Regions from separate parts of the Nocardia sp. 2TAF39 genome, predicted to be linked through region 1. Evidence: riboswitches for the same ligand, from Rfam matches in the RefSeq annotation. Region 1 holds a riboswitch; the other holds the start of a gene.
What was found. A riboswitch is a leader RNA that binds a small molecule or an ion and turns the genes downstream of it on or off. The one in region 1 is predicted to bind S-adenosylmethionine.
Positions count from the first base shown of each region.

Region 1 (5,228 bases):
GGTGGCGACGTGGGGCGTTGTTCTTCGGGGGTGCGACGCTGCTGGCCGCGGCGTTCCGCCTGTGCCTGCCGACGGCGCGGGTCGGTCTGCTCGCGGTGCGCAGCAAGCCGTTCGACGTGGGTGCGCTGACCCTGCTCGGCTCGAGCATCGTGTTCCTCGCGGTCACGATCAACACCATGGGTGTCGGCTAGCGCGGCAATGCTCGGTGTCGGTGTCGGTGTCGGTGTCGGTGTCGGTGTCGGTGTCGGCTGGCATTCGGGCGTACACGCCCCGTCACGGGCGACGTCGCAGCTCAGCGTCCGGACCGCACGCCGATCCGCGCCAGCCGCATGGTCTCGGTCAGCAGCTTCGATACCGCGGCCGCCTCGGTGAGGAAACCGTCGTGCCCGTCGCGCGAGTGCACGACCTCCAGCCCGTCGCAGCCGGGTAGCAGATCGGCCAGCTCCTGCTGGGTCCAGAGCGGGTAGAGCCGATCGGAGTCGACGCCGCCGACCACGCAGGGCACCGGCGTGGCCGCGAGCGCCGCCGCGACACCGCCGCGCCCACGGCCGACGTCATGGCGGTTCATCGCCTCGGTGAGCAGCACGTAGGTGGCGGGATCGAAGCGTTTGCACAGCTTCTCGGCCTGGTGGTCCAGGTAGCTCTGCACCGCGTAGCGGCCGCCGCGTAACGGATCCTCGTCGTCCTGCGGCTTGTTCTGGAACCGGTGGTCGAGCTCGGACTCGGTGCGGTAGGTCAGGTGCGCGATGCGCCGGGCGATGCCCATGCCGGCCCTCGGGGCGCGGTCGGTGTCGTGATAGTCGCCGCCCTGCCAGTCGGGGTCGGCCTTGATCGCCGCGATCTGCGTGGTCTGAGTGCCGATCTGGTCGGCGGTGGCGCGCGCGCCGACCGCGAGCACCAGCGCGGAGGCGACCCGTTCCGGCGCGCCGACCATCCACTCCAGCACCCGCATGCCGCCCATCGACCCGCCGACGATGGCGGCGAGCCGCCGGATGCCGAGCAGGTCCATCAGAACTGCCTCCGCGGTCACCTGGTCCCGGATCGAGATCTCCGGAAACCGTGCGCCCCAAGGCTTTCCGTCCGGAGCGCGGGTGGACGGGCCAGTGCTGCCCATGCAGCCGCCGAGCACGTTCGTCGCGATCACACACCATTCGTCGGTGTCCAGCGGCGCGCCGGGACCGACCATCCCGTCCCACCAGCCGGGCAGCGGGTGGATGTCATCGGGCCTGCCGACGACGTGCGAGTCGCCGGTCAGCGCGTGTTCGACAAGCACGACATTGTCCAGCGCGGGAGAGAGCTCACCCCAACGCTGCACCGCCAAGTGGACATCAGGAACGACCGCCCCGCTCTCCAGCAGCACATCCCCGATGTCGATGATGCCGAGCTGCCCGTCCGGAGGTGGAAGTACCACGCCGGAGGAACGGGCGGAATTCGGTTCGATACGCACGGTCACGACGCCGCTGCCGCGAAACCGGCACGAGGGTCGGCGTCGATATCTTGGATACCAACTGCGAGGCAGACCAGGCCGAAGACAGCTCTGAAGATCGATCTCTCGTTGGGCGTCGAATGAGAATGCGTCGTCGACGCCGGGTGAAGCACGAGAGAACGCACGTCCCTGATGTTAGCCACATGGCTCTGCGGGGCCGATCCGTCGACGAACTTCTTGCCTGCGCCGAAGCGGTCGCGCGGCTCGACCACGGCGACCGTGTCGTTCGGGACCAGTTGCCGCCTGTGCGCGCGAGTGCTCATCATGCCGGAACGAACCTCTCCGACGGGGATTTGCTCAGTGTCGAACGACACCTGCGCCAGGTAGTCTCCGGCCGCGGGCGGGGTGAACTCACTCATGGTTTTGCTCCAAAGCAGGTGTTCGCCGGTACTGAGGCTTATCGGGGTGCGTGTGAACAACAACACATTTCGGCGACCTCCTGAGCGCGCTTGCTCCCGACTTTCGGGAGCCAGGTCATCACCCGGAGCACCCCACCGCAGCTGGAGGGTTGCCGGCCAGCGAGCCGGGGCTTGGCGCTGGCACTCATGACCTTTTCGGCATCATAGCTGGCAGGCGGTCAGCCTTCGAAATCTTCTGGCGAACTCACTGGCCATCGCTGGTTCGCGCGACGCAGCAGGTGCGTACGAATTCGTCGAAGGTGTCGGTGAGCGCGGCGCGTCCTGCCGCGGCCGCGCTCGCAATGTCGCCGTGGCCGAACACCTCGCCCGAGCACTCCATGCCGACGTGGCCGATCAGCTGCCAGGTTCCGACGATCAGGCGCACCGCGGGCGAGTCGGGCTCGGTGCGGAGCCGCTCGGCCACCACGGCTGCGATCGCGGCGGTCTTGTCGTCGGCATGCTCGAGGCTGCGCGCGCTGACCGACGGGCTGCTGCGCAGAATCCGCTGCATCTGCTGGAACTGCCGGAACGAGATCGGTCCCGTGTTGCCTTCGTCGGCAGCCTGGTCGACCACGCGTAGGAACGCCTCGCGCAGCGCACCGAGTTCGTTTCCGGTGACCGGAAGGCCGCGCAAAGTCTCGGCGACGGCGAACCCGAAGTCCTGGATCGGGCCGAGGACGATGTCCTCTTTGCTGTCGAAGTAGCGGTTGATCGTGCGCGGCGAGACGTCGGCGGCGTGGGCGATCTGCTCAACCGTTGTCGCATCGAAGCCCTGGGTGTCGCACAGGTCGAGACCGACCTCGATGATGCGCAACCTGGTCTGCTGCTTCTTGCGTTCGCGCAGGCCGGGCTGCCCCGCGTTCGCTGGGGGGCTCGCGGAGGTGTCCGCCGCAGCGCTCGCGCCGATCGGCGCTGATGACTCGAGCATTCGTACATGGTATCGCGATCTGCCAGTGTGCTGTCTAAAACCGTCAAATGTCTGATTGCGACATTTTTCACTTGACGACAAATGTCGCCAAATGACAGGATGGCTCCACTACTTCGACCAACGAGGAGATGACGGTGACCGAGACTGCGAAAGCGGTAGACGTTCCGGAAAGACAGGGCAGTTCGGCGCGCTGGCTTGCGCTGGGGGTGATTGCTTTGTCCCAGCTCATGGTGGTTCTGGACGCCACGATCGTGACAATCTCGCTGCCGTTCGCCCAACGCGATCTCGACATCAGCGACGGCAACCGGCAGTGGATGCTCACGGCCTACACGCTGATCTTCGGCGGCCTGCTGCTGCTGGGCGGCAGGCTGGCCGATTACCTGGGGCGGCGCCGGATCTTGCTCATCGGGCTGGTCGGCTTCGCAGGTGCCTCCGCCCTGGCCGGTCTCGCGCAGAATGGCGCCGAAATGTTTGCTGGGCGTGCGCTCCAGGGCGCTTTCGCCGCGCTGCTCGCACCGGCCGCGCTCTCGCTGCTGTCGGTGACTTTCACCGAACCCGGTGAGCGCGCCAAGGCCTTCGGCCTGTTCGCCGGCGTCTCCGCGGGCGGCGCGGCGCTCGGCTTGATCGCGGGCGGTGCACTCACCGAGTACGCGTCGTGGCGCTGGTGCCTGCTGGTCAACACGCCGGTCGCGTTCCTCGCGTTGCTCGGCGCGTTGGCCTGGGTGGTGAAGGACGTGCCGACGCCGCGCAGCGGGGGTTACGACGTGCCGGGCGCCGTCACCGTGACGATGGGCCTGATCGCCATCGTGTACGGCTTCAGCCGTGCCGCCGAAGACGGCTGGCTGGCGGGCAGCACCCTCGCGTTGCTCATCGTGGGGCTGGCACTGCTCATCGCCTTCGTCGCGATCGAACGGCGCTCGTCGAACCCGCTGTTGCCGCTGCATATTCCTGGGGAGATCAACCGGGGTGGCGCGTTCCTTGCCGCGCTGCTCATCCCGATCGCCATGTTCGCGATGTTCCTGTTCCTGAGCTTCTACTTCCAGGTCACGCTCGGCTACTCGGCGCTGAAGGCCGGCTTCGCGTTCCTGCCGTTCCCGGCGGGCATCGCGATCTCCGCGGGCGTCACCAGCGCGTTGCTGCCGAAGCTCGGGCCGCGTCCGCTGATGGTGGGCGGCGCCGTGCTCGGGGTCATCGGCCTGGTGCTGCTCGCGCAACTGGGCTTCGGCGACAGTTACCTCGCGGGTGTGCTGCCCGCGCAGGCGCTGATCGCGCTGGGTATGGGCCCGCTGTTCGTCGGCATGCAGACCGTTGCGCTGCATCAAGTTGAGGAAGAGGACTCGGGTGTGGCCTCTGCGCTGCTGAACGCGGCGCAGCAAGTCGGCGGCGCGGTCGGCACAGCGTTGCTGACCACCATCTCGGTGCAGGTCGCGAAGACCTTCGCGGCGAACAATCCGGCCATCGACAACTTGGCTGCCCGCGCCGCGATCCACAGCTACGACGTGGCTTTCTACGTCGGCGCCGGGTTCTTCCTCGCGGCCATCCCGGTCATCGCCCTGATGATCCGGGACCGGCCGGAGAATCTGATCGAAGGCTCCGAAGAAGGCGCTGAAGGCGCCCGGGTTCCGGTCGCGGTCTGATCGGCTCGCACGAGGTCCGCGTATCGCATCGGCGATGCGCGGACCTCGTCGTTTCCCCGATTCACCGCCATACGAGGGGTTGCCGCGCTGAACCACTACGGTTACGGTCCTCCCGCGCCGCGAAGATGCCGCTGAGCTACCAATCGGTAACTATCGTGGCCCGGCTCACTCCGGGGGCTGCCCGCACGGTGAGATCCACGGAAGCAGTACGCTTGTCTTGTTTGCACCAGAAGTCTCGCGGACAACGCGGGACATATACGTTGTCTGTTGGAACAGCTGGGGTCCGCTCACAAGCGTGTTCGCCTGGCCGTGCAATAAGGGCACCATCCTAGGAGGACACGAAGATCCATGTCCAAGATCAAGGTTGAAGGCACTGTCGTCGAGCTCGACGGCGATGAGATGACCCGGATCATCTGGCAGTTCATCAAGGACAAGCTGATCCACCCGTATCTCGACGTGAACCTGGAGTATTTCGACCTGGGCATCGAGTACCGGGACAAGACAGACGACCAGGTCACGATCGACGCCGCCGAGGCCATCAAGAAGCACGGCGTCGGCGTGAAGTGCGCCACCATCACCCCGGACGAGGCGCGCGTCGAGGAGTTCGGCCTGAAGAAGATGTGGCGGTCGCCCAACGGCACCATCCGCAACATTCTCGGCGGCACGATCTTCCGCGCCCCGATCATCATTTCCAACGTCCCGCGCCTGGTGCCGGGCTGGACCAAGCCGATCATCATCGGCCGTCACGCATTCGGCGACCAGTATCGCGCCACCGATTT
Region 1 covers NZ_JBFRFQ010000026.1:36,513-41,740, reverse strand. Annotated here, with positions in the region: gene AB4Z47_RS17890 (DUF3017 domain-containing protein) at 1-191, shown strand, start outside; gene metX (homoserine O-acetyltransferase MetX) at 293-1,453, opposite strand; gene AB4Z47_RS17880 (hypothetical protein) at 1,450-1,845, opposite strand; SAM riboswitch class IV at 1,927-2,037, opposite strand; gene AB4Z47_RS17875 (TetR family transcriptional regulator) at 2,090-2,812, opposite strand; gene AB4Z47_RS17870 (MFS transporter) at 2,941-4,449, shown strand; gene AB4Z47_RS17865 (NADP-dependent isocitrate dehydrogenase) at 4,798-5,228, shown strand, end outside.

Region 2 (5,228 bases), on a different contig from region 1:
CCGCTCATGCTGGCGGCCGACCTTGTCGACCACTTCTTCGGGACTGCCGATCAGGGCCGAGCTGCGGGCGACGAAGTCGTCCAGCGTTTCGAACACGATGGGCAGGTCGAGCCTGCGCGCCGACGTCAGCCGCGCTTCGAAAATCGGCCGGTAGGTCTCGCGCGCCTCTTGGGAGGTGCGTGCCACGTGGAATCCGGTGGTGCCCGCGCCGACGAGCGCGTCGGCCGGGTCGTGTCCGTAGAACGCCCACCGCTCCCGGTAGTGGCGCACCAGCTCGGCGTACGGCTCGATCGGATTGGTGACGTTCGCCGAGAACAGCGGATCACCGTGGCGCGCGGCGAGTTCCACCGATTCGCGGCTGGTGGCGCTGCCGTGCCAGATCCGAATCTTCGGCTGGCACGGCCGCGGCAGCGCCTTGGCCTCCTGCAGCGGCGGACGGAATCGTCCGGCCCAGGTGACGCTGTCACTGGCCCACAGCGCACGTAGCAGCTCATAGCCTTCGCGGTTGCGGTCCCACTGGTCGTCGGTGGTGACGTGGAACAGCTGCGCTTGCGCGGCACCGTTGCCCTTGCCGATGATCAGCTCCAGCCGTCCGCCGGACAGGTTGTCCAGTGTCGAGTAGTCCTCGAAGGCGCGCACCGGATCCAGCAGGCTCAGCGTGGTCACTGCGGTGAACAGTGTGATCCGGGAGGTGACGGCGGCGAGATGGCTGAGGATCACCGGCGGCGCCGCGGACAGGAACGGATCCTCGTGCCGCTCGCCGACGGCGAACCCGTCGTAGCCGAGTTCCTCGGCGAGCCGGGCCTGTTCGACGACGGTGCGCAGGCGCTCGCGGGTGTCGGGCAGCGTGCCGGTGTTCGGATCCGGTACCCGCGTGACGAGGGTGAACAGCAGGAACTTCATGCGGTCGCTCCCAGGGCGTCGGCGGGCAGATATTTCTCGAACGGGTGTTGGCCGATCTGTTCCGCGGGCAGGTGCGGGTCGTAGCAGGCGGTGTATCCGGCGGCGAGGTAGAGGCCGACGGCCTCGGGCTGACGCGGACCGGTGGTGAGGTAGATGCGCCGGTAGCCGCGGCGCGCGATCTCGGTCTCCAGATGGTCGAGTACGAATCGCCCCAGCCCTTGCCTGCGGTGCTCGCGGGAGGTCCAGATCCGCTTCAGCTCGGCGGTTTCGGTGTCGTAGCGCTGAAAGGCACCACCGGCCACCGCTTCTCCGTCCCTGGTGACGATCAGCATGGCGCCGTGCGGCGGCGTGAACGCCGAGGCCGGGTGGTTGCGCAGCGAGGTATTCACCTCCCCTGGCGTGCGGCCGTAGCGGCTGCTGTATTCGATGGCGAGCTCGGCGAGCAGCGCTGCGGCGAGCAGATCGGTCTGGGCCACGCGGTGCACGCGCAGTACCGCGGTCGATAGCTGTGATGTCATCGGCTCAGCCCGTGATGTACTGCGCGAATGGGCGGGTCCCAGCCGGAATGGGGGCGAGGTTGCGCACGAATCGGACGAGCAGGATGAGCGCGATGGCGCTGATTACCCAGCGCCAGGGGTGGCGGGTCTTGGCGACGATGGGCGCTGCGGTGGACGGGGGAGGTGCGGCGATGGCGTCGGGCTTGCCGGGCGTCGTGGCGTCCGGAGCGCCTTGCCCGGCTTCGGGTGCGGCGAACGCACTCATGACGGGGTCCTTCTGGGGGGAACGAACGAGACAACGCCGGGGGTGGCGGTCGCATCACCCGGCCAGCGACGGGTGCACAGGCTGGCTGTGGGAGGGGCAGCTACGACAGCTCGCGGAGGTGACTTTGCACTGGTCGATGTGGCGACGGGCCCAGCGGAGGCCGCGGGCAGTAGAGATGATCACTTCGGTTCCTCCATCGGTCCCGGCAGAAGCACCCGCACCCGGTGACCGGGGGGTTGCTGCGACGTCGACGAGCCAGGTCTCTCGGTCGCTCTGGATGGTTGATGTCGACCCTCGGTCAGCCGATACCGGGGTCGAGCCGAATCATCATGCCCAGTAAGTGAACCCTGGAACAAGAGAAGCAATCACCGTGAACGTAGACCTTGCCGCTCGCGGATTCAGCGGAACTTTGCGGTAGCTAAATGTGCGCTGTCGGCGGGGGTGAGCATCTCCGGCGCGTAAGCCCGATTACGGTGCAGGTCACCGAACGCCATAGGGCCCGATGCAGCCTACGCCCTCGCCGGTGCTGGGAGACAACGGCGGTGCGTGCATTCGGCATCGACCAGTTCCGGTACTCGACCGCGGCGGCATTCCGCCTGGACAACACCCTTATGTCGCGCACCGGCGGTGGCGGGTGTCCGTCCGGGTTCTGCTTCTTCCCACCGACGGTCGGAATCTTCGCGGTCCCGTGACCGTCCCGCTGGCGGAACGCGACCGCTGTGGGGGTGTGCTTTCAGCGGCCCGCTACCCGGATCCGAGCGGGCGGCCTTTCCAGCGCAAGATGCCCTGGCGGCGGGCGCGGTGCGAGCGCACCCATAGCAGAAGATACGCCCCGACCGAGATCGGATGCGCCAGGGCGGCAACGACGTCCGCGCCCGCGAGCGGGCCGCCGGTCTCCGTGGAACGGGCAAGCAGCCTGCTCATGACGGCGGCGAGATAGCCGAGCAAGCCAGCGCGGCGGATCGCGCCTCTGCCGAGCATCGCCGCCACCGGCGGCACCCAATACGCGAGGGCAGCAAGCAGTCCCACCGCCGCCCCGCCGGGAATAGTGCCGCCATAGGCCGACCACAGCCAGCGGGTGTAGCCCGCGTCCAGTTCGGCCGCGCCTCGATACATTCTGGTTCGCGCCAGCGGCCCCGCGGCCACCACTGCGGTGGAATGCTCGGCCCGGCGCAGAATTCGGGCGAGATCGAGGTCTTCGGTCACAGCCGCGGACACTGCGGCGTGCCCCCCGACGGCGCGGTAGGCGGCGTTGTCGAACACCAAGAACTGGCCGCAGGCCACCGCCGTGGACGGGCGCGGGCTGCGATTGGCGGCGGTGATCGGCAGCGTCGCGGCCCACGACCAGCACAGCAGCGGTTGCAGCACGGCTTCGACCACCGACCCGGCCAGCTGCAGCGGCCACGGCGACACCAGATCGACACGTCGCCTGCGCAATTCGCCGACCGCCGCCGCGATGGCGGCGGGCGCGAGGCGCACATCGGCGTCCAGGAAGACCAGCACCGGCGTGTGCACCTCCTCGGCCAGCCGGGCGCATGCGGCGGTCTTGCCGGTCCAGTCGGGCGAGGGTTCCGACTCGGTGCGCAGCAGGGTGAATCGCGAGTCGCCGTCGATCGTCGCGCTCGCGGCAGCGGAGGTGTCGTCGCTCGATGCGTCGTCGAGGATGCGCACGGACATGCGCGGGATGCGCACCTGGGCGCGCAGATCAGCGATCAATCCGGGTAGCCGATCGGCCTCGTCGCGCGCCGGGACGCACACCGTGACCGGCTCGATCACTGTGGTGGGCGTACTGGCCAAACGGCGTACGGTGATTCGATTGTAGAGGGCGATTCCCGCGCCCAGCGCCGCGAGCGCCGCAGCACACGTCACGGGGATCGAGGTCGCGGACGAGGTTTTCGGCCGATCGGAACTCACCATGTGCGCCACGCTATCCCGGCGCACCGACCAACCGCTCAGCGATTTCGCGTCACCGAGCGCCACCATCGGTTCAGGGAGAAACCGGCTTCGGGTGCGCCGCGCGCGGCGGGGTTGCGATCCATGTATGACATAGCGGCGATGATGGCGGCCACGGCCAGGGTGATGCCGCCGACGATGCCCGCCCAGCCCGCGAACGAGCGGGTGTTCGGATCGGCGTAGCTGACCTCGGCGCGCAGCGTGGAGACGTCGCCGGGCGGCAGTTTCCAGGAGACGATGTTGTCGCCCTCGCGGCTGCCGTTGGTCTTCGCGACGCGGGCCGGGAACGCGATGGTGAACTGCACGTCGGAACCGTGCGGCGGAACGGATTTCAGATCGACCCGGCCGGTGAGGCTGACCAGATCGCCGGTCCGCTGGAACTGCAGCTGGAACATCCCCTGGGTCTGCTCGGACAGCTGCCCGAGCTGCTGCACCTCACCGAACGACAGATCATCGAAGAACACCTGGCTGCCGGTATAACCGTCCTGCGCGTACGCCTCCACCCGTACTTTCGCGGCAAGCGTCTCAGGCGCCTTCAGTTGCGGGCCCTTGTCGTTGGGGTCGGCGGGCACGACGGCGGCGACGATCCGACCGGACACCCGGTCGTTGGACGAGAGACCCATCGAAACCTGGACCCGCAAGCAGCCCGCGAGTACCGGGGCGAGCAACGCCGCCAGCAGGACGGCCGCGGCGATACGCACGCCGCGGCGTGGTGTCCGCTGCTGCGGAAGTACCGGGGCATCGGGCATCGTGGTGACGGGACTCGGCTGCACGGGTGACATCGTGCCAGGCCAGATGTCCCGAATGCCACGCGACGGTCGCAACCCGCGCGTCGGCGTGGCGCGGCCGGCGCATCGGGTCAGGTCAGCGCCGCGACCGGGCCGACAGAACCAGAAGCGGGACGCCGAGAACACCCATACCGGCGAGGCCATACCACCCGGAATACGGAAGGCCCAGGAACACCGCGTGTGCCAGCGCCGACCCGAGCCATGTCCACAGAAACATCGCGATCGGGACGGCGAACGTGGTCACGCGGCCACCAGCCGGGGCAGCATCGGGCGCCGTTTGCTCCCACACCGCGAGCAGACCGGCCATGATGAGCGCGACGCCGAACCACCCCAGATAGTTCGTGTACGGGATCTGTCCGAGCCCGGGCAGCCCCGAGTCGGTGTCGCACCAGGTCCACTGCGCGTCGGCAACCATTTGCGGGTCGAGGAACAGATCCCAGCCCACCGCGCCGACCGCGGTCAGAGCGATACGCGACGCCGTCCGCCGGGACACCATCCCAGCTACCACCCACACCGGGTACACCCCGCCGGTCCAGGCCAGCGCAACGATCACTGGCACCCCGAGCTGCGCGGGACCGAGCCGGTCGACCGCGTACTCGTAACAACCGAAGGGCGCCCCCGTCGCCGTGCCGACCACTTCGGCCAGCAGTCCGAGCCCGGATACGAGCACTGAGAACCCGACGGCGTAGCGAATTCCCCGGATTGCCGTGGCATGGGCCAGCGCAGTTCCCGCGGAGAGCAGCACGATCACAACCGTGATCCGGTCACGCGCGTCGCCGGAGGTCAGCGGGTAGCCGATCTGCGCGCAGACCGTCAGCGCGG
Region 2 covers NZ_JBFRFQ010000035.1:20,544-25,771, forward strand. Annotated here, with positions in the region: gene AB4Z47_RS20820 (LLM class flavin-dependent oxidoreductase) at 1-903, opposite strand, end outside; gene AB4Z47_RS20825 (GNAT family N-acetyltransferase) at 900-1,421, opposite strand; gene AB4Z47_RS20830 (hypothetical protein) at 1,426-1,665, opposite strand; SAM riboswitch class I at 1,856-1,949, opposite strand; gene AB4Z47_RS20835 (hypothetical protein) at 2,208-2,357, shown strand; gene AB4Z47_RS20840 (glycosyltransferase) at 2,410-3,582, opposite strand; gene AB4Z47_RS20845 (LppM family (lipo)protein) at 3,618-4,367, opposite strand; gene AB4Z47_RS20850 (carotenoid biosynthesis protein) at 4,483-5,228, opposite strand, start outside.
Region 2: it holds a riboswitch for S-adenosylmethionine, as region 1 does, so the genes downstream of both, AB4Z47_RS20830 (hypothetical protein) here and AB4Z47_RS17880 (hypothetical protein) in region 1, are expected to answer to the same signal.